3 regions of the Synechococcus sp. 60AY4M2 genome follow, and region 2 is predicted to be linked to each of the others. Evidence: predicted binding sites of a transcription regulator. Region 2 holds the regulator's gene; each other region holds the start of a gene.

Region 1 (6,514 bases), 1.9 Mb from region 2:
AAAGCCTCGTACAGCCAGCGATTGACCCCGATGATCATGCCGCCCACAACCCCCACCAAGCCGGCCAGGGCAAACCCAATGAACACCCGCCGCAAGCTGGCCCAAATTTGCCAGAACAGCCCTTTGGCATTGCCGCCATAGTCAAAAAAGGGATCTTTAATGAGGGGATCCCAGGTGTCCTGCCAAACTTGGAGAGGCGTGGGCAAATTGGCTCCGGGACGGCTGTAAATGATTTGCCAGAGAATCAGGACGAGCAAAATGGCCGTAGCGGGCAACAGAATGCGACGCAGCGCTTTGTGGATTTGGACTCTTTGCCGCCAAGCAGAAGAAGGTGCAGAACTGGCGGGAGAACCGATTCCGGTACTGGACTGAAGAATAGAACCTTGGCCGGTTTTCAGCAGCCAGTGGCCTAGGCCAACCAGTAGGGGAAGCAGGATCCGAAAGAGGTGGTAGCCCAACTGTAGGGCAGAGTGGAAAATCCTCATGGCTTGCTGGGAGTAAGGTTGAAGTCAACTTAAGAGGATCCCAAGAGAGAAGGGGTTTCAGTTGAACACTCTTTGTGGGGATTCGGGGATCCCTTCTCTCCTGGACAGAGGGTTTGCAGCTAACTTGCTGGGGAAAGTTGGGAAATTAGGCCAGCTTCTTAATCGCCAATTTCTCCAGGTAGGCGGCAGGATTTTCGGGATCGAACTGCACCCCGTCGAAGAAGGTTTCCACTCCTCGAGAGGTGCTGGGGGGAATGGCTGCCCCCTGACCAATGGCTTTGGCAGCTTCTCGCCAGAGTTCTTCCCGATTCACCCGCTCCACCAAGGCTTTGGTATCGGTGTCGGCAGGCAGATAGCCCCAGCGAATGTTTTCGGTCAAAAACCAGAGATCGTGGCTCTTGAAGGGGTAGGAAGCGTAGTTCTGCCAGAACTTCATCAGGTGGGGGCTGTTTTCAACGACCTTGCCGGTGCCGTAGTCAAAAGTGCCCCGAGAACGGCCCAAGATATCGGGCACAGGCACCCCCAGCCAGCGGCGGTCGCCGATGATGCGACACATCTCCTCTTTGTTTTCCATCTGGTCGCACCAGATCTGGGCTTCTAGCACCGCTTTCAACAGGGCAAGGGTGGCTTTCGGGTGCGCATCCACCCAGTCGGCCCGCAGGGCAAAGGCCTTTTCCGGGTGGCCGTTCCACAGCTCGCCGGTGGTGAGGGCACTATACCCCTCTTTTTGGTTCACCAGCTGGGCATTCCAAGGCTCGCCCACACAGAAGGCTTCCATGGTTCTGGATTTCATATTGGCCACCATCTGCGGCGGCGGCACCACAATGACGGAGACGTCGCTAGTGGGATCGATCCCGCCTGCGGCCAGCCAGTAGCGCATCCACATGTCGTGGGTGCCACCGGGGAAGGTCATCGCACATTTGGGCTCTTTGCCGGCTGCTCGCAACTCGGCAAACTTAGCTTTGAGGGGGGAACTATCCAAGCCAATTTTCAGATCCCGATATTGGTTGGAAATGCTGATGCCCTGACCGTCCAGATTGAGACGGGCCAAAATGTACATAGGCACCGGCTTGCCATCGGTAACTTTGCCGGTGGTGATGAGGTAGGGCATGGGGGTGAGGATGTGTGCCCCATCGATGCCGCCGGCGGCGGATCCCAGCACCAAGTTGTCGCGGGTGGTGCCCCAAGAGGCCTGCTTGACCACCTCTACGTCCTTCATGCCGTACTTGTCAAAGAACCCCTTTTCTTTGGCGATGATCAGGGGGGCCGCGTCGGTTAGAGCGATGAACCCCAGCTTGGCGCTGGTGGTTTCGGGAGTATCGGCCTGCGCCACCCAGTAGCCTTTGCCCAAGGATTGCGATTGGGCGCGCGGGATCCCAGCCGTAGCTGCTCCAGCCGCAAGGGCAGCTGCCCCAGCCAAAAACTGGCGACGGGAGATGGGAGAGGAAGTGTTGAATAGCTTAGACATCACAACCTCCAAAATTTCGAACGACGAACTGCCTAGTAGGTCATCAAGGGGGAAGCAGAGGTCTGAGCAGCCGAGGGATCACGACGCGGCCTGGCCCCGAAGTGCTCAATCAGTAGCTCCACCAAGACGGGCTTGAGGTCTTCGCAAGGGATCCCTTTGCGCACGCATTCGCCCAGCTTGGCGTCTTTGCCCACCTCTCCCCCCATGTAGATGTCCACGGCCTCCACCACCCTGCCGTCCTTGCGAGCAGTGGTGCCCATAAGGCCGATATCGGCTACTTGGGGTTGGCCGCAGGAGTTGGGGCAGCCCGTCCAGTGGATGCGCACCGTTTGGGGGATCTCCAGCTCCGCCTCCAGCTCCTCCATCAAGGCCACAGCCCGGTTTTTGGTCTCGATGAGGGCAAAGTTGCAGAACTGGTTGCCCGTACAGGACACCAACCCCCGCTGCAATGGCCCTGGGTTAGGGGAGAACTTCTTCAAGAGCGGCTCTTTGAGGAGCGGGGCCACTCGGGAGTCGGGCACATTGGGGATGAGCACGTTCTGCTCCACTGTCAGCCGCAGCTCCCCGGAGCCGTACACCTCCGCCAAGCGGGCCAGCTCCATCATCTCCAGGGCGTTGAGCCGCCCCACCGGCACATGCAGGCCGACAAAGTTGAGGCCCGGCTGCTTCTGGGCATGCACCCCCAGCAGATCCCGCTTGTGCCAGACCACCTCGTCTTTTTCCGCTGCCCTGGGCAGAGGGTGGCCTATCTGGCGCTCCACAGCCGCCCGGAACTTCTCTAGGCCCCACTCGTCAATGAGCCACATCAACCGCGCCTTTTGCCGGTTGGCCCGCAGGCCGTGATCCCGGTAGACCAGCAGCACCGCCTCGCACAGGGGAACTACATCGCGGGGATCCACCCAGACATCTAGGCCAATTGCCTCGGCGCAGCGGCGAGCAGAGAAAAAGCCGCCCACCAGGACGTTGAAGCCCAGGCGGCCATTTTTGAAGGCGGGCACAAAGGCCAGGTCGTTGATCTCGGCATGCACCGAGTTGTCGCGACAACCGCAGATGGCGATGTTGAACTTGCGCGGCAGGTTGCTGAAGGAAGGGTTGCCCTCGCCGTTGTTGGTGATCATGTCCTGCACTTTGCGGGTGAGGCCGCGCACGTCGATCAGCTCATCCGGGTCAATACCAGCCAGAGGGGATCCCGTGATGTTGCGCACGTTGTCCATGCCCGACTGGATGCTGGTCAGGCCTACCTCTTTCAGGTAGCCCAGGATCTGGGGCATTTCCTCGATGGGGATGCCCCGCAGTTGCAGGTTCTGCCGGGTGGTGATGTCGGCTACGCCCTGTTCTCCATAGGGGTGGATGATTGCGCCCAACATCCGCATTTGGCCGCTGGTTAGGATCCCATTGGGCAGGCGCAGCCGCAGCATGAACTGACCTGGGGTGCGCTTGCGAAAGAAGATCCCCAGCCACTTGAGGCGGTGATCCCGGTCGTCTTCAGGAATGTTCTCCCAACCCATCCGGGCAAACGCCTCCAGCTCGGCCTTGACCGCCAGCCCATCCTTTTCGCTTTTGAGGCGTTCAAATTGGTTCGCCATGATCGCTGCCGTGGGGTGAACACTAGCTACCCTAGCGATGACGAACCGTTAACTTTGGTATTGGCAGTTACACTTTGTAACAGGTTATGCAGTTTTGTCATTCTCGAATTGCGCTTTATGCATAAAGTCAGGCTTCCAGGAGCAGCAGACTCCTCTCTCCCCTTTGGGAAAGGGGCTGGGGGTGAGGAAAAGCTAGTTGAGAGGGTTGAAAGAGTTGAAAGGCTCCATCTGCCAGAGCAGACGGGGCGGGATCCCCAGCCCTTCCGTCAGGGGTGCGGGCCGTTGGGAAGTTTGGGGATCGCAGTCGTAGAGAGCGGTGGTGTAGCGGTAGCTGCGGGGGGGGCCACCGTTGAGGCGAATGCCGCTAATTTCAAAGGTGTAGTTGCGATTGGGCTGGATCGAACCCACGGAGTAGGTCAAAGTTTCCAGGCCAAAGGCGGGATCCCCAACCCGGATATCTCTAACGGGCACCGGCTCACCTGTGACGGCATCGGTGATGCGGACTTGGGCTTGGCTGAGATCAGCCTTGCCGCCACGGCTGGGCACCGAGAAAGACCAGCGGTAGGCAGACAGGGGCTGGCCGGAAAACCCTTCTAGGCGGTAGAGGTAGCCGTCTTTCTCCGGGAAGGCGATGAACTCTGGATCTGGCACCGACTCGTCAAAACCGAAGATCCAGTTGGCGTTGGCCTGGGTCACCCGTCCAGCCCGTGGGTCAAAGACAATGCCGTAGGCCCCCTGGGCGTACTGAGGATACAGGTTCCAGCGGCGATGCCCCACATCCACAAAGTTTTCTCGACCTGGCTCGGCAAAATAGATGTCCACCTGCCGCGCCAACACCCGGCCTGGATCGGGGCCGTTCAGCTCTAGGATGGGCCCAACCGCCAGGTTGCTGAAGCGGGATCCCGCCTCCCCAGCAGGGGTAAAGCAGCGCCAAGAGGGGGGCGGCTGGTGGCTGAGGGCGCCATTGGCCACCTGTAGCAGGGCCGCCTGCTGAGCGGCCTCCAAGAATTCGGGATTGAGCTTCACCGGCGGCAACTCGTGCAACAGCCGCAGAAAGTTGAGCCGATCCATCATCTTTTGGGCTGCTGCCGGGGTGAGGCGACCGGGATTGCAGGTGGCAGCCTGAGGCTGCTCGGCATAGATGGGGCCGGCAAAGCTGCGGGTCTGGCGATCCAACTGGCACAAGAAACCGGCGATGGGCAGCTCCCCTGCCGGAGGGGGCCCCACCGCAGTAAGGGATCCCTCCCCACCGCCGCAGGCTGCCAACAGAAAAAGGCAGAGCAGACTCAAAACCATCCCTGCCCAGACTTGCTGCAAACTGGGCAGCCGCTGCCAAGGCATGCAAGATCCTGTGGGCTTACCGACCAGCGGGGGTGGGAGTGGGCGTGAGGCTGGGGGGACTGACGGTGCTGCTGCTACCCTCGTCGCAGGCAGACAACAGTCCCAGGCACAGGAACAGGGCCAGAGCCCCCAAGAGCTGGCGGCTCACCTTGTTGAGTTGGAGTGCGGCCATCGCAACAAACCTCTAAAACGCTGCCAGGTTTGACCCTGTTCTATCACCTGGCCCAACAAGTTGCTGTGCCGAGACTTCTGTCGGCAAGGGCAGAACTCGAACCCCAGTCAAGAAATGCTCACCCAACTCAGCCGGATCCTCTAGGGCTAGAACCTGAGTTCAGCCTCTGCCCCTTCCTATAGCGTAGCTGCGGATCCCCGCACCTCTTTCCGCGCTCAAGCGTAAAGACTACATCGATTTTTTTGCCGAGACTGCAGGGATCCGCCTTCAGGGGACGATCTGAAACTCCAGGTTGTAGGTCTGGAGCAGGTTGATCGTCTCGTGGTCGGTGAGGTTGGTGTCGGCCAGCTCCAGATTATAGAAATCGATGAACTCCTCGTGGTCGAAGTAGGGGCCGGCATGCCAGGTGCCCATCTCCAGTTTGATAAAGCGATCGCCGGGCACCCGAAAAGCCTGAATCTCGTCCACTTGCAGCTCGTCGGCGGGCGGCGCGACGGCGATAAACCACTCCTTGCCGTGCAGGGATCCCAGACACTGGGTGCAGCGGGTGTGGTGGGTTATCTGGCTAAACTTGAGGCCGCGGCGGGGCAGGCGCATCAAGTAGAAGCGGGGCTGGCCCTGATTCAAAACCAACTGGGCATCTTGGCTGTCGAAGGGTTTGTGGTCGGGGACAGGGTAGATCACCTGTCCGTAGGGGGCAAAGTTTTCCGGTTCAGCGAGATGGGCCTTCAGTTGGCGCAGTTGGCTGCTCACCCTGCTTGTCTCCTCTTTCCCAAACCTGTACCCATTGCTGCTCCGCGAGCCGGTCTCCCGCTGCTGCCGGCGCAAGGGCGTGAAGACCCAAATAGCAGAGCAGATCTTATCTTATCCAGATTTGCCGGTAGTCTCCTTCCAGCAAGGGATCCCCAAGCAGGAAAACAATCTCAGTAGAATGGGGACAATTTGTAACACTCGGCAATGGCAATGCAGCGGGATTTACAGGAGCTGGTTATTTCCCCTATTCAAGTGGAAAATCTTTCTGGGGTACCTGTAGCTTGGCTGTACCGGCCTCGGCCCGTCCGTCACTGGAAAGACTGGCTACAGCAGTTCTCTGCTTTCTGGGATCTGCTGCGCCTGTTGCTGGTGCTGGATCTCTTCTGTCGTGCCTTTTGGGCAGGCGGATCCCTAGTGACCTTGGTGGGACGGATTTTGATCCCTGGTCTGACCAGCAGTTGGAGCACCTGGCTACTGGAATGGGGGATCCTGGCAGCTATTGCCGCTTTGGGCCAAGCCTATTGGATTTTCCGCAGCCGCCGCATGCCGCTCTTGCTGAACTTGCTAGAAGAAGTAGATCGCTACAATCGGCTCATTCAAGCCATTCACATCAACGATGAATTGGTAGAGGCGGGCAATCCTGAGGCCAAGCTGCCCCAGCGGGATCAGATCATCGAGGCTCTGAAGCTGACTCGCAGCGACCTAATCC
Region 2 (6,514 bases):
AGTCAGGCTGGCCATTCTGGGCAAGGCGGGCAGCACGCCCATGCCGGCTTTTGCCGAGGATCCCTGGTGGTGTATGGAGCAGGCTGTCAAGGTGGTAGCTTAGACTGGGCCTACCTCCTCACAATTCTGTACAGCAGAGACTCAACCTCCTCGACACTAATAGCTGAAAGATTATAGGAGGAGCGGATCCTACTTCTCGTCTCTTGATCAACATCTACCAAGACCAGAAAGACTTGATCTGGGCCGAGACCCATTTCGGAGGCGAGCCAAGAGTACTTCTCTATACAGTCTCTATAGCTGCCGGTCTTCGACTCTATCCAGTAGAATCGGTTGTTAATGTGGAAGAAGAGATCGATCTCAAAGTCGCTACCGTCGGGCAAAGTAACTTTCTCATTTGCGATGTAGGAAAAATCGATCTTCTGTCCCTGCTCTCTAGCAAACTTGATCAGTTGCCGTTTGACATATCTCTCCAGCCAATCTCCAGATAGGAACTTGATTGCCTCTGTAGACTTGCTTAGCTTTACCCTCAGGTTTTTGGAGGATTTTGAGTAGTTATATTCCTCCAAGAAATTAACCTTATGTAGAGCGGAAGCAAGTTGGCAGCTATAACTTATCACTTCCGGGGAGTTGCCTTTTAAGCAAAGAGTTAAGGCCTTTTCTTCTCCAATGCCAGATTTAATTTCTTTGTAAAGCTTCTCGATCAGCGAGTACCTCTGACCCATAAGGTTTGATATCCAGTTCAGCTTGTTATCGAGTTCTCCTTCTGCATCGTTACTAGATGGGATCAGGTTCTTCATCATTATGTTCCTAGAACACAGAAATACCCCTATTTTCACCTGTTCAAGGCTAATCGTCCCTGGCGGCAAACTCTTGAGTCGCGCGCCAGCAGTTCGCTCGTTAGTTTCCTTCGTCTTTTGAAGGCTAGAACTTGAGCTTAGATTCTGGGAAATTTTTTCTGTACTTTCTAATAGCCTGCTCAGGATATTCTTCTGGTTACTTATGTTCTTAACTAGCTGACTTCTGTACTCAGCTAAATGCTGAAGGAAGTTTTGGTAACTTTCGGACAGACTTTCTGAGATATGAAGTTTGAAGCCCTCAAGATCAGCTTGTAACTTTCTTAGAATCTCATCCAGTAACTGACTATTAGCTCTTTGAGTGAGCCTACAGGTATAAACGCCCAGGCAGAAACCAATAGCCAATCCAATTAGAAGACCTAAAAGCAGAGTCATCTTCCCTTGATCCTATTTTCTTTAACCTAACTCAGGAGTTGTGAACAGCTAGGAAGATTTTAAAGCATTGCTACCTCCTGCTTACTCTTGAGCCAGAAGGGATCCCAGCCAGCCCTGCTGGAGCGCTTTCTGGGCGGGAGTGAGCTCAGGCAAGGCCTCCAGGGTGTACACATCCGGGCGGGGTGGATCCAAGGGGATCCAAAAGTGCTTTAACTGATTGCCTTGGAAGACGCTAAGACAAATGGTTTGGTGGGGCTGGTAGGCCGCCAAGCGTTCTGGCAAGTTGGCAGCGCTTACCCGGAAGCCATCCAAGGCCACCAACTCATCGCCAGCCCAGATGCCGGCTTTTTGAGCGGGGGATCCCATCTCGACGGCGCTGATGCGATTGCCTTCGCCGTTGAAGTTGAGGCCCAGGTAGGGGGGAGGGTTGGGTCGGCTGAAGTGAACCTTGAGGGTGAGGCCAAAGGGGTGGAGGTAGGCGTTGTAGTCTAGCTCTTCCGTGCCGTCCACATAGGCGGCGAAAAAGGGGCTGAGATCGGCGCCGGCTGCCCGCTCAAACGCCTCTTGCAAGTCTTGGTTGCTGTAGCCTTTCTCTGTCCGACCAAAGCGCTGCCACAGATCCCGCAGGGCCGTGTCCAGGGATCCCTGCCCCCCTGAGAGGTGGCGAATGTGCAGATCTAGCAGCCAGCAGACCAAAGCGCCCTTTAGGTAATAGGAAACCTGGCTGTTGAGGCTATTTTCGTGGGGACGGTAGAGCTTGATCCAGGCGTCGAAACTGGATTCTCGCAGCGATTGTACGGCTCGACCTGGAGTGCGCTGCAGCCGGCCAATTTGCTCGGCCAGGATCTTTAAAAAATCTTCGGCGCTGAGGATCCCTGCCCGCAGCAAGATGACATTTTCGTAGTAGCTGGTTGCCCCCTCGCAAAACCACAGACAGTCCACGTAGTTTTCTTGGTTGTAGTTAATTTTCTCCAAAGCCAGAGGGCGCAGCCGCTTGACGTTCCAAGCATGGAAAAGCTCATGGGCCAGCAGCGCCAAAAAGCGGCGGTAGGAGTGGGGCTGATGCAGCTCCAGTCCAGAATAATTGAGGGTGGCACTGTACTTGTGCTCCAGGCCGCCAAATCCCCCGGCTGACAAATGCACAATAAACCAGTAGCGGTCGTAGGGCAGCTCGCCAAAAAACGCCGCCGTGGCCCGGACAATTTTCTCGGCATCGGCCACCGCTTGCTCCAAATTTAGGGTGCCCGCTCCCCAGACCACGAAGTAGTGAGGGATCCCTTCCACCGCAAACGACCGCAACTGGTGCAGGCCCACCTCCACCGGGCTATCCACCAGCTCGTCGTAGTCTGCCGCCACAAAAGACTGGCCGGAAGCAGCATCCTCAGAAGAAGACCTCAAAGGTCGCAAACTGGTGGCGACGTGCCAGTCGGGTTTGGGAGGGATTATCGTCAAGGTGTAGGGCTCCCGCTCGCGACCGGGCACGTAGAGAAAGAGCGCCGCCCCGTTGAAGTAGGCGTGGGTGAGATCCAAATGGTTGGTGCGCACCGTCAGCTCGTAGGCGTAGACCCGATAGCGGATCGCGACAGCCGAACAGCGGGGCGGCTCGATCTCCCAAGTGTGCTTATCTACCTTCCGCCAGGCCAAAGGGATCCCTTGCTCCGTTGCTGCCTGAAACTCTTGCACATGGCGGGCATATTCCCGCACCAGGTAGGATCCCGGCGTCCACACCGGCAGCCGCAGTTGCAGAGGTACTTCTGGATCCACCTCTTGGATCTGTAGTTCCACCTCCAAAAGGTGATTGGCCGGCTCCGGCATCCGCACCGTGAAATGCTGACGGCTTAGCTGAGAAGGGGCGGCAACCCCACCCTGCGCGATCCCCATATAACTTTCCTCGCACCTCCCGCCTGCACCGTCCCAAAACAGTGCGCTAGAGGCATATCTTGGACAGGAGACAAGACTTCAAAGATGTAGCTCCTGCTACAAAGATATCCAAGCAGAGTCTTTTAGCTTAGGATAATCTTGCCGCCGAGGTCATTTTTGAGTCAAGGGTGGCTTGGGTCAATAGCGGGCAGCTCAACCCCGGCACTCCTGGCTGATCTTGTTGGGTTGATTCTAAGGGATAAACTGACCTTAAAAGGTTGAAGAATATGGCAGTGGCCATTGCAGAAAAATCTCTGGTTGCAGCCTTCAAACAGTTGGGAGGGCCTCACCATCCTCCGGTTATCGAAACGTTTGAGCGCGGTAAGACCATCTTCTTTCCTGGGGATCCGGCGGAGCGGGTTTACTTTTTGGTGAAAGGAGCTGTCAAGCTCTCGCGGGTCTACGAAATGGGGGAAGAAATTACCGTCGCTCTCCTGCGGGAAAACAGCATCTTTGGGGTGCTCTCCTTCATCACGGGGCAGCGCTCCGACCGCTTCTATCACGCGGTGGCCTTTACCCGCGTCGAGCTGCTCTCTCTGCCCATCGAACAGGTGGAAAAATCCTTGCGGGAGAACGCTGAGCTCTCCATGTTGCTCCTCAAGAGCCTGTCTTCCCGCATCTTGCAGACGGAGATGATGATCGAGACGCTGGCCCACCGCGACATGGGATCCCGTCTGGTCAGCTTTCTACTGATCCTCTGCCGCGACTTCGGGGTGCCCGGCCCCAATGGAGTCACCATCGATCTCAAGCTATCCCACCAGGCCATTGCGGAAGCGATCGGCTCCACTCGCGTCACCATCACTCGTCTGTTGGGGGAGCTGCGCAAGAAGAACTACATTTCCATCCACAAGAAAAAGATCACCGTCCACGACCCAATGCAGCTTGGCCATCGCTTTGTCTAGGGGGAGAAGCTGCCCCTAGGGCCGTTTCCAGGAATTTACCAGTCGGGACAATCCCTCCCTCTGGGAGAGGAGTAGCCGTGCCACCAGGGCAGGGCAGCGACGAGGGAACCTCCCCTCAACCACCAGGGGCTGAGAGCGATCCTTGGGGGGAGGCTTGCTGCTGGGCCAGAGCAGCCAAGATCTTTTCCCCCATTTCCCGACAGCCGACGAGGGTCATCCCCTCAGAGTAGATGTCGGCAGTGCGGTAGCCCTGGGCCAAAACCGCCTCGACGGCCTGTTCGATGCGGTCGGCAGCCTGGGGCTGATCCAAGGAGTAGCGCAGCAGCATTGCCCCGGAGAGCACCTGGGCAATGGGGTTGGCCTTGTCTTGTCCGGCAATATCTGGGGCTGACCCGTGTACGGGTTCGTACACCCCAGGGCCAGAGGATCCCAAAGAGGCAGAGGGCAACATGCCGATGGACCCGGTCAGCATCGCCGCCTCGTCGGAGAGGATATCCCCGAAGAGGTTCTCCGTGAGAATGACGTCAAACTGCTTGGGCCAGCGCACCAACTGCATGGCAGCATTATCGACGTACAGGTGGGACAGCTCCACGTCGGGGTACTCAGCCGCAATGGCGGTAACCCGCTCCCGCCACAGTTGTGACACTTCCAGGACATTGGCTTTATCCACCGAGCAGAGCTTGCGCCGGCGTTTGCGGGCCAGTTCAAAAGCCACACGGGCAATGCGATCCACCTCCGCCTCGCTGTAGGCCATGGTGTTCACACCCCGCCGGGATCCCTTGGCATCTGTGAAGATCCCTTTGGGTTGGCCGAAGTAGATGCCGCCGGTGAGCTCCCGCACCACCACCAGGTCGATCCCGGCAACCACCTCCGGCTTGAGGGAAGAGGCCTGCACCAGTTGCGGAAAGATCTTCACCGGGCGCAAGTTGGCAAACAGCCCCAGGCCCGCCCGCAAGCCCAACAAAGCCCGCTCAGGGCGCTTCTCCCGCGGCAGGGTGTCGTACTTAAAGTCGCCAACTGCCGCCAAGTAAACAGCATCGCTCTCCTGGGCCATTTTCAAGGTCTCTGGCGGCAAGGGATCCCCCGTGGCTTCGTAGGCGGCCCCGCCAATCAAGCCCTCCTGCCACTGGAGGGAAAACCCCACCTGAGCGGCAACCGCATCCAAAACCGCCCGCCCCACCTGCATGATTTCAGGACCGATCCCATCTCCGGCCAGGGCTGTAATCCGATAGGTTCGGATAGCAGAGGAAGGAACGCTCATGGGCGGTCACAGCAAAAGAATGCGTAGCGATATTACCATCCCTTGGCCCCCAGGTTTGCCGAAAAGTCCCCCACGTCCAAAAAAAGTGCAGCCCGGCCACCGGCCTGCTGCACTCAGAGTTATCAAGCCGATATTCTGCCCTCTAGAACAGGCCCAGGGTGACCCACTTATCCAGAGGCAAGGTGGCGCCAATGCCCAAATAGAGGGTGACCAAGGTGCCGATCAAAAACACCGTCGTCGCCACGGGGCGGCGCAGCGGATTCTGAAACTTGTTGACGTTTTCGATGAAAGGCACAAACAGAAGGCCGACCGGAATGGCCGACATCAGGGCAATGCCCAAGAGCTTGTTGGGAGCAATGCGCAAAATGTGAAACGCGGGGTAGAGATACCACTCCGGCAGAATTTCCAGCGGCGTGGCAAAGGGATCCGCCGGCTCGCCGACACCCGCCGGATCCATGACCGCCAGGCCGACAATCACCCCAATAGTGCCCAGGATCACCACCGGGAACATAAAGAGCAAATCGTTGGGCCAAGCGGGCTCCCCGTAGGTCATGTGGCCCATGTTCTTCTTCAGCTTGGCCAAAACTTTGGGATTGTCTAGGTCAACTTTGCGGGTAATCGCCTCGGTTGCTATCACTTGCTTTGAGACCGGCATAGCCATTCTCCTTGTCTAGGGCAAAAGTTCTGAAAAGATGCATCCAGGGTGCCCGGCTCACAAGAACCGGTTTGGGATCACAAAGGCCCGGAGATGCCCTGGCGGCGGATCATCAGAAAGTGCATCGTCATGAAGACCGCCGTCAGCCAAGGCAACACAAAGGTGTGCAGGCTGTAGAAACGGGTGAGGGTGGCTTGGCCAACTGCCTCGCCGCCGCGGATAAGCTGGACCAGGGCATCCCCCACCACCGGAATGGCACTGGGCACCCCGGAGACGATCTTGACTGCCCAATAGCCCACCTGATCCCAAGGCAGGGAGTAACCGGTAACCCCAAAGGAAACCGTCAGTACCGCCAAGATCACGCCGGTTACCCAGGTCAGCTCGCGCGGCTTCTTGAACCCCCCCGTCAGGTAAACCCGGAAGGTGTGTAGAATCATCATCAACACCATCATGGAAGCACTCCAGCGGTGGATGGAGCGCAGCAGCCAGCCGAAGTTGACCTGGGTCATGATGTAGTTGACCGATTCAAAAGCCTCGGCCACCGTTG
Region 3 (6,514 bases), 150 kb from region 2:
CACCGGGCTGTGGGGATACTCCTGCAAGATCTTGGGCCACCAGATCTGGCGGGCTGTTTCTCGATCCCCCAGCTTTTCATAAGCCTGAGCCCTGAGCTTCCAGATCTCGTCGGTGAGAACTGGCAGCTTTTCTTCCAAGCCCTGCAGGTGCTCCAGGGCCGCTTGCGCTTGGCCGGCCTGCAGGGCTTTGTAGGCGCGCAAAAAGGCGGCGCCAGAAGTCGAGCTCAGGGGTGCTGGAGGCGCCGCCGCCATCTCGACAGGTTCTGCCCAGGAGGAGGCGTAAAAGCCCCACAGGACGCCGCCCAGTACTCCGCCTGCTGCTAAGGTCGCGGCAAGCCATCGCCTCCAGAGTTGCCGGTGGCTTGTTCTGCTCTGCATGCCTCCCTTCCCCAGCGTCCTTGACTAGGATACCCAATGGGGAGGCGCTGAGCCAGGACAAGTAACCTCAACGAGGAGGAGGCCAGTTGGCAATGGGAACCGGCTCGATAAGCTCCGCCAAGGGAAACCCTAGGATCTGGGCGTAGAAATAAAGCTCTGCCTCCAGGGCCCGTTTGAGGTTGGCTGCCTGGCGAAAGCCGTGCTGCTCACCGGCAAAAGGGACATAGGCCACCGGGATCCCCTTGGCCTGCAGGGCAGCCACCATCCTCTCTGCTTGGTTGGGAGGGACGATGGCGTCCTCCAGGCCTTGAAAGAAGATAACGGGGCAGTTGAGACCCTCCAGGTGGTGGATGGGAGAGCGCTCCCGGTAGAGATCCCGCCGCTCCGGGTAGGGGCCAATTAAGCTGTCCAAGTAGTGGGACTCAAACTTGTGGGTCTCCTGGGCTAGGGCCTCTAGATCGCTCACCCCGTAGTAGCTGGCGCCGGCCTTGAAGACGGTGTGAAACGTCAGGGCCGCCAGGGTGGTGTAGCCGCCGGCGCTGCCGCCGCGAATGAGCAGCCGCTCCCCGTCCACCTTGCCCTGGGCTGCCAAGAATTGGGCCCCAGCGATGCAATCTTCCACGTCCACAAGGCCCCAGCGGCCCTTGAGGGCCTCCCGGTAGGCCCGCCCATAGCCGCTGCTGCCGCGGTAGTTGACATCCAAAACGGCAATCCCGCGGCTGGTCCAGTATTGGATCCCCAGGTCGAGCACGGCTGCCGTCGCCCCTGTGGGCCCACCGTGGCTTTTCACGAGCAGGGGCGGTTTTTCGCCGGCAGGGGCCACGAAGTCGCGGTTTTTGGGGGGATAGAAGAAACCGTAGGCCACTGCCCCGCCTGAGGTGGGAAAGGCGATGGGTTCGGGGATCGACAAGTACTCCGGCTCTACCGCCACGCTGCTAGAACGGGCCACCACCTCCACTTGGCTGGAGGGTAAGTCTAGGCAGACCAAGGCAGTGGCTTCCGTCGGGGATCCGGCCAGGAAAGCGGCTTTTTCCCCACTTACCTGCAGATTGTGGATCTCGGTGTAGGGCAAAGGGATCTCTTCCTGTTGCCCCGACTGGGGATCCAGGTAGGCCAAATGGCACAGACCCCCCTGTTGGTAGCAGGCCAGAATGCGCCCATCCCCAGCAAAGCCGTAGGTGCTCAGGCCAAACACCCACTGCGGCTCTCCAAACTCCGCTTCCATAGGGCAGAGGGGAATGGGGCCCTGGGGATCCCAGCGATAGAGGTTCCACCAGCCGCTGCAATCGGAAACAAAGTAGAGATCCCCTTGCGGTGACCACTGGGGCTGGAAGATCGACTCGGCAGGGCCACCGGCCAGCTTTTGAGGTTCTCCCAAGCTGCCGTCAGGGTTCACCTCAGACCGCCACAGCTCTGTGCCGTCCCAGGGCATTTGGGGGTGATCCCAGGTCAGCCATACCAAGGTCTGGCCATCGGGGCTGAGGCGAGGGTTGGCATAGAAATTGTGCCCAGAGGCCAAAACGCGCTGGGATCCGCTTTCCAAGTCAATCGAGACAAGGCTGTTTTCCGGCTCTCCCTGGCGGCTGTGATCTTCCCGCACACAGAGGATGCGTCCACGCGCCCGATCCACCACCCCATCTGCATAGCGATAGGGGCCTGCTTCCGTCAGGGGCTGGGGATCTGAACCCGGCAGCAGGCGGTAGAGCCGTTGGTCAGCGAAGTTGCAAAAATACACTACCCCTGCCGACACCCAATAAGCTCCACCCCCATACTCATGCACTCGTGTCCGCACATTGAAAGGTGCCGGTGTCAGCTCCACCAGGATCCCGTCGGCAGAGCGCCGCATCAACACATTGCGCCCTTTTTCTTGCGGGCGACCCTCCGTCCAGTAGAGATCCCCCTGATCCCAAACCATCTGTCCCAAGCGCAGGGATCCCGTCACCACCAGGTCAGCGGTAATCGGGGATCGCCAAGATCCATAGCCGGCCTGCTGCACCATAAGCTGTTAACTCTCAACTAATTCTCGACCCCAGAACCCCTATTATGCCGGCAGCAAGGGATCCCTGCCTTTGCCTACAGCCTGTGGGGAAAGGGCTCGGATTCTGGGAAAAGGTATCCCGCGATACAATTCTCTCCGGGCTGAATGGGTTTGATGGAACACGTTAAGGCAACAGGGATGCACAACGCTTTCTCGACTGCAGGATTAGCCTTTTCCTCTGTTGATGTTGGGAAGGCATTCGGTGAAAGCCTCAGCCGACTGCAGTTGGGCAAATTTAACACATGGGCGAGGTGATGAGCTAAGTGCTTCCCTCTGTTGGCCGGGCTGCTGCAACAACTGGACTTCTTAATACCCTTTGCACTCACTTCGTTTCGGAGATCACCGATGGCTCTATCATTTAATCGTCGTCAAGTGCTGAAAATGGGCGCTCTGGCCGGAGCCGGGGCTGCCCTAGGGCCGCAGATCTGGGTGAAGCGATCCGTGCCCGCCTACGCCCAGGGAGAGACCATCCGCGTTGGCATTTTGCACTCCCTTAGCGGCACCATGGCCATTTCGGAAACCAGCGTGGTGGATGCGGAAAAGCTGGCCATCAAAGAGATCAATGCCGCCGGTGGGGTTTTGGGCAAGCAGATCGAGCCGATTATCGAGGATGGGGCTTCCGATTGGCCAACCTTTGCGGAGAAAGCCACCAAACTGATCGATGTGGACAAGGTGGCAACGGTGTTTGGATGCTGGACTTCGGCCAGTCGCAAAGCCGTGTTGCCGGTGTTTGAATCCAAGCAGCACCTGCTCTGGTATCCCGTGCAGTACGAAGGACAAGAGTGCTCCAAAAACATCTTCTACACCGGCGCTGCCCCCAACCAGCAGATCGAGCCTTCGGTGGAATGGCTGCTCAAGAACAAGGGCAAAGAGTTCTTCCTGGTGGGATCCGACTACGTGTTCCCCCGCACGGCCAACACCATCATCAAGGCCCAGTTGGAAGCCCTGGGGGGCAAGGTGGTGGGTGAAGACTATCTGCCTTTGGGCAACACAGAAGTTACTCCCATCATCAGCAAGATCCGGGCCGCTCTTCCCAATGGCGGTGTGATCTACAACAGCTTGAATGGCGACAGCAACGTGGCCTTTTTCAAACAACTGAAAGGGGCAGGGCTGGGGCCGGATCGTTATCCTTCCATGTCCGTCAGCATTGCCGAAGAAGAGGTGCAGGCCATTGGCCCCGAATTTTTGGAAGGGCACTTTGCCGCCTGGAACTACTTTATGACGGTGGATACGCCTGCCAACAAGAAGTTTGTGGAGGCTTTCAAGGCAGAATACGGCCAAAACCGCGTCACCAACGACCCGATGGAAGCCGCCTACATCATGGTTTACATCTGGAAGCAGGCGGCAGAAAAAGCGGGAACGGTGGAGATCGACGCCGTGCGGCAGGCAGCCTACGGCCAGACCTTCGATGCCCCTGAAGGCTTGGTAACCATGAACACCAATCACCACCTGACCAAGTATGTGCGGATCGGCCAGGTGCGCTCTGACGGTTTGTTTGATGTCATCTTTTCTACGGATGCCGTGGAGCCGCAGCCCTGGAACCAGTTTGTGGCAGAGACCAAGGGCTTTGCCTGCGATTGGTCAGATCCGGCCAAGGGCGGTCGCTACAAAGTCAGCTAGTCCTGGCCAGGGCTGGGATCCCTTGCCGTTTGGATAGGGTCGGGGATCCCGCCTAGATGCTCGGTTAGCCTCCCTAGTTTAGTTGGAAGGAGGATCCCCTGCCGATGACCTTGCTCTTGGATAGCTTGTTTAACGGCCTTAGCATCGGCACCGTCTTGCTGATAGCCGCTCTGGGCTTGGCCATTGTTTTCGGCCTCATGGGGGTCATCAACATGGCCCATGGGGAGCTGATGATGTTGGGGGCCTACACCACTTTTGTGGTTCAAAATGCCTTTCGTCCCCTAGGGGATCCCTGGCGGGATCTGTACATCTTTCCAGCTTTGGTAGCTGCCTTTGCCGTCACGGCTCTGGTGGGACTAGCCCTGGAGCGGGGGGTGATCCGCTTTTTGTATGGCCGACCGCTGGAAACCCTTCTGGCCACTTGGGGTGTGAGCCTGATCCTGCAGCAGTTTGTGCGCAGCGTCAATTGGGTGCTGGCTTTCCGCTTGGGGGCCTTCGCGGTGCTCTTTTTCGGCGGCTGGTGGCTTTTGTCCAGGCGGGCGGATTGGCCGCGTCTCAAGGGGTGGACGCTGGCGCTGCTGTTGGTGCTCTCCACGGCCATTGCATCGGTGGGGGGGCGGGTGCTGGCGCAAACCTATGCTTTGGCGGTTACCCAGCCTTGGTTCGGCGCCCAGAACAAAGACGTGACGGCTCCCCGGTGGCTGGGGGGTGGGATCCCGGTGGGCAACCTGTTTTTGCCCAATACCCGCCTGTTTATCATCGCCCTCACTGTCTTCTGCATCCTGGGGCTGTACTTCTTCTTGCAACGCACCCGCTGGGGGCTGCGCATCCGGGCGGTTACCCAGAATCGGGCCATGAGCGCCTGTGTAGGGATCCCCACGCAAAAGGTGGATGCCCTTACCTTTGCCATCGGTTCGGGTCTGGCGGGAGTAGCCGGTGTGGCGGTCAGCCTGCTGGGATCCGTTGGGCCGAACACCGGCCAGAACTACATCGTGGATACCTTTATGGTGGTCGTCGTGGGGGGTGTTGGTAAGCTCTTAGGCAGTATTGTGGCGGCGCTTGGGATCGGGATTGCCAACTTTGTCATCGGCTCAGGGACGCTGGCTTTGATTTTTCCCAACGTGCCCATCCTGACCGATACCCTCAACTTTTTTGCCACCACGAGCATGGCCAAGGTGATGGTCTTTGCTTTGATCGTGGCCTTTTTGCAGGTGCGACCTCGGGGCCTTTTCCCCGAAAAAGGTCGTATGGTGGATGCCTAGGGAATGATCTCGCTTGGCGAAAACTCTAGGACCAGACTCTCCATCTTCTACTCCCTCACAAAGCCCATGAAACTGGTTCATTCCCCCCGTGCTGATCATGAAGTGGCTGCTCCCGTCGCGGGTGGGGATCCCAATTCTTCTCGCAAGCTTCTGTGGGAGGCCGGGATCCTCATCGTTTTGGTGCTGGCCTTGATCTTTGTGGCCCCAACTGTGCTGTCTGGCTTTCGGCTCAACTTGTTGGGGCGGTTTCTGGCCCTCAGCATTGTAGCTTTGGGGATCGACCTCATCTGGGGCTATACCGGCATGCTCAGTCTGGGACATGGGGTGTTCTTCGCCTTGGGGGGCTACGCTCTGGGGATGCACCTGAAATTGCAATTGCCGGAAGGTCAGATACCGGAGTTTTTCAGCCTCTACGGGGTAACGGAATTGCCCTGGTTTTGGTATCCCTTTTATTCGTTTCCGTTTACGGCTGTTGCTGTGGTCTTGATCCCGGCTTTGGTGGCAGCAGCCCTGGGATATTTGGTGGTGAGAAATCGCATTCGAGGGGTTTATTTCTCCATTCTAACTCAGGCCACCACGATCATTTTCTTTAACTTCTTCAACGGCCAACAGCGCTTAATCAACGGCACCAACGGCCTGACCAACTTCCAGACTTTGTTTGGCCTAGATGTCAACTCGTCCGAAATGCGCTTTGCTGTCTATGTCACTACAGTTCTGGCGGTGGTTTTGGCTTACCTTCTCTGTCGTTGGCTCACCAGCGGCTTATTCGGTCGGATCCTGGTAGCCATTCGAGATGACGAGCCGCGGGTTCGTTTTTCCGGCTACGATCCCACCGGCTTTAAAGTGCTGGTGTTTGCCGTGTCTGCTGCCCTGGCGGGTGTTGCCGGAGCTTTGTTTACCTTGCAAACTGGGATCATCTCTCCCAATGCGATGGCCGTTCCCTTTTCCATTGAGATGGTAATCTGGGTGGCGGTGGGCGGTCGGGCCAGTTTGGTGGGGGCGGTGCTGGGGGCTCTGTTGGTTAACTTTGCCAAGAGCTTGCTGAGCGAAAATTTTCCCGAAATTTGGTTGTTTTTCCAAGGGGGATTGTTCCTGCTGGTGGTGCTGGTGTTGCCGGATGGACTGGTGGGTTGGGTGCGCACCCAAGGCAGGCAGCTTTGGGTCACTGTCCAGCTTTGGCGCAGGCGCTTGGCAAATACTTCTCCAGCCTAAATCT

What was found. The regulator NtcA, encoded in region 2, controls nitrogen genes in cyanobacteria. The targets are predictions, from matches to a motif close to GTANCNNNNGNTAC.
Region 1: SYN60AY4M2_RS04880 (ferredoxin--nitrite reductase) is a predicted target of NtcA. The motif match lies at 3,597-3,610, and genes of this name have one in related genera.
Region 3: urtA (urea ABC transporter substrate-binding protein) is a predicted target of NtcA. The motif match lies at 2,491-2,504, and genes of this name have one in related genera.

The regions. Positions count from the first base shown of each region.
Region 1 is NZ_AUMZ01000001.1:1,117,129-1,123,642, forward strand. It holds gene ntrB (nitrate ABC transporter permease) at 1-485, opposite strand, end outside; gene SYN60AY4M2_RS04875 (CmpA/NrtA family ABC transporter substrate-binding protein) at 631-1,953, opposite strand; gene SYN60AY4M2_RS04880 (ferredoxin--nitrite reductase) at 1,986-3,539, opposite strand; gene SYN60AY4M2_RS04885 (CAP domain-containing protein) at 3,732-4,880, opposite strand; gene SYN60AY4M2_RS14045 (hypothetical protein) at 4,897-5,052, opposite strand; gene SYN60AY4M2_RS04890 (ureidoglycolate lyase) at 5,320-5,805, opposite strand; gene SYN60AY4M2_RS04895 (hypothetical protein) at 6,016-6,514, shown strand, end outside.
Region 2 is NZ_AUMZ01000001.1:2,981,932-2,988,445, forward strand. It holds gene SYN60AY4M2_RS13045 (hypothetical protein) at 1-103, shown strand, start outside; gene SYN60AY4M2_RS13050 (hypothetical protein) at 111-1,229, opposite strand; gene SYN60AY4M2_RS13055 (PDZ domain-containing protein) at 1,311-3,110, opposite strand; gene ntcA (global nitrogen regulator NtcA) at 3,377-4,051, shown strand; gene leuB (3-isopropylmalate dehydrogenase) at 4,167-5,312, opposite strand; gene petD (cytochrome b6-f complex subunit IV) at 5,455-5,967, opposite strand; gene petB (cytochrome b6) at 6,045-6,514, opposite strand, start outside.
Region 3 is NZ_AUMZ01000001.1:2,836,012-2,842,525, forward strand. It holds gene SYN60AY4M2_RS12420 (transglycosylase SLT domain-containing protein) at 1-252, opposite strand, end outside; gene SYN60AY4M2_RS12425 (S9 family peptidase) at 446-2,377, opposite strand; gene urtA (urea ABC transporter substrate-binding protein) at 2,762-4,036, shown strand; gene urtB (urea ABC transporter permease subunit UrtB) at 4,141-5,298, shown strand; gene urtC (urea ABC transporter permease subunit UrtC) at 5,302-6,510, shown strand.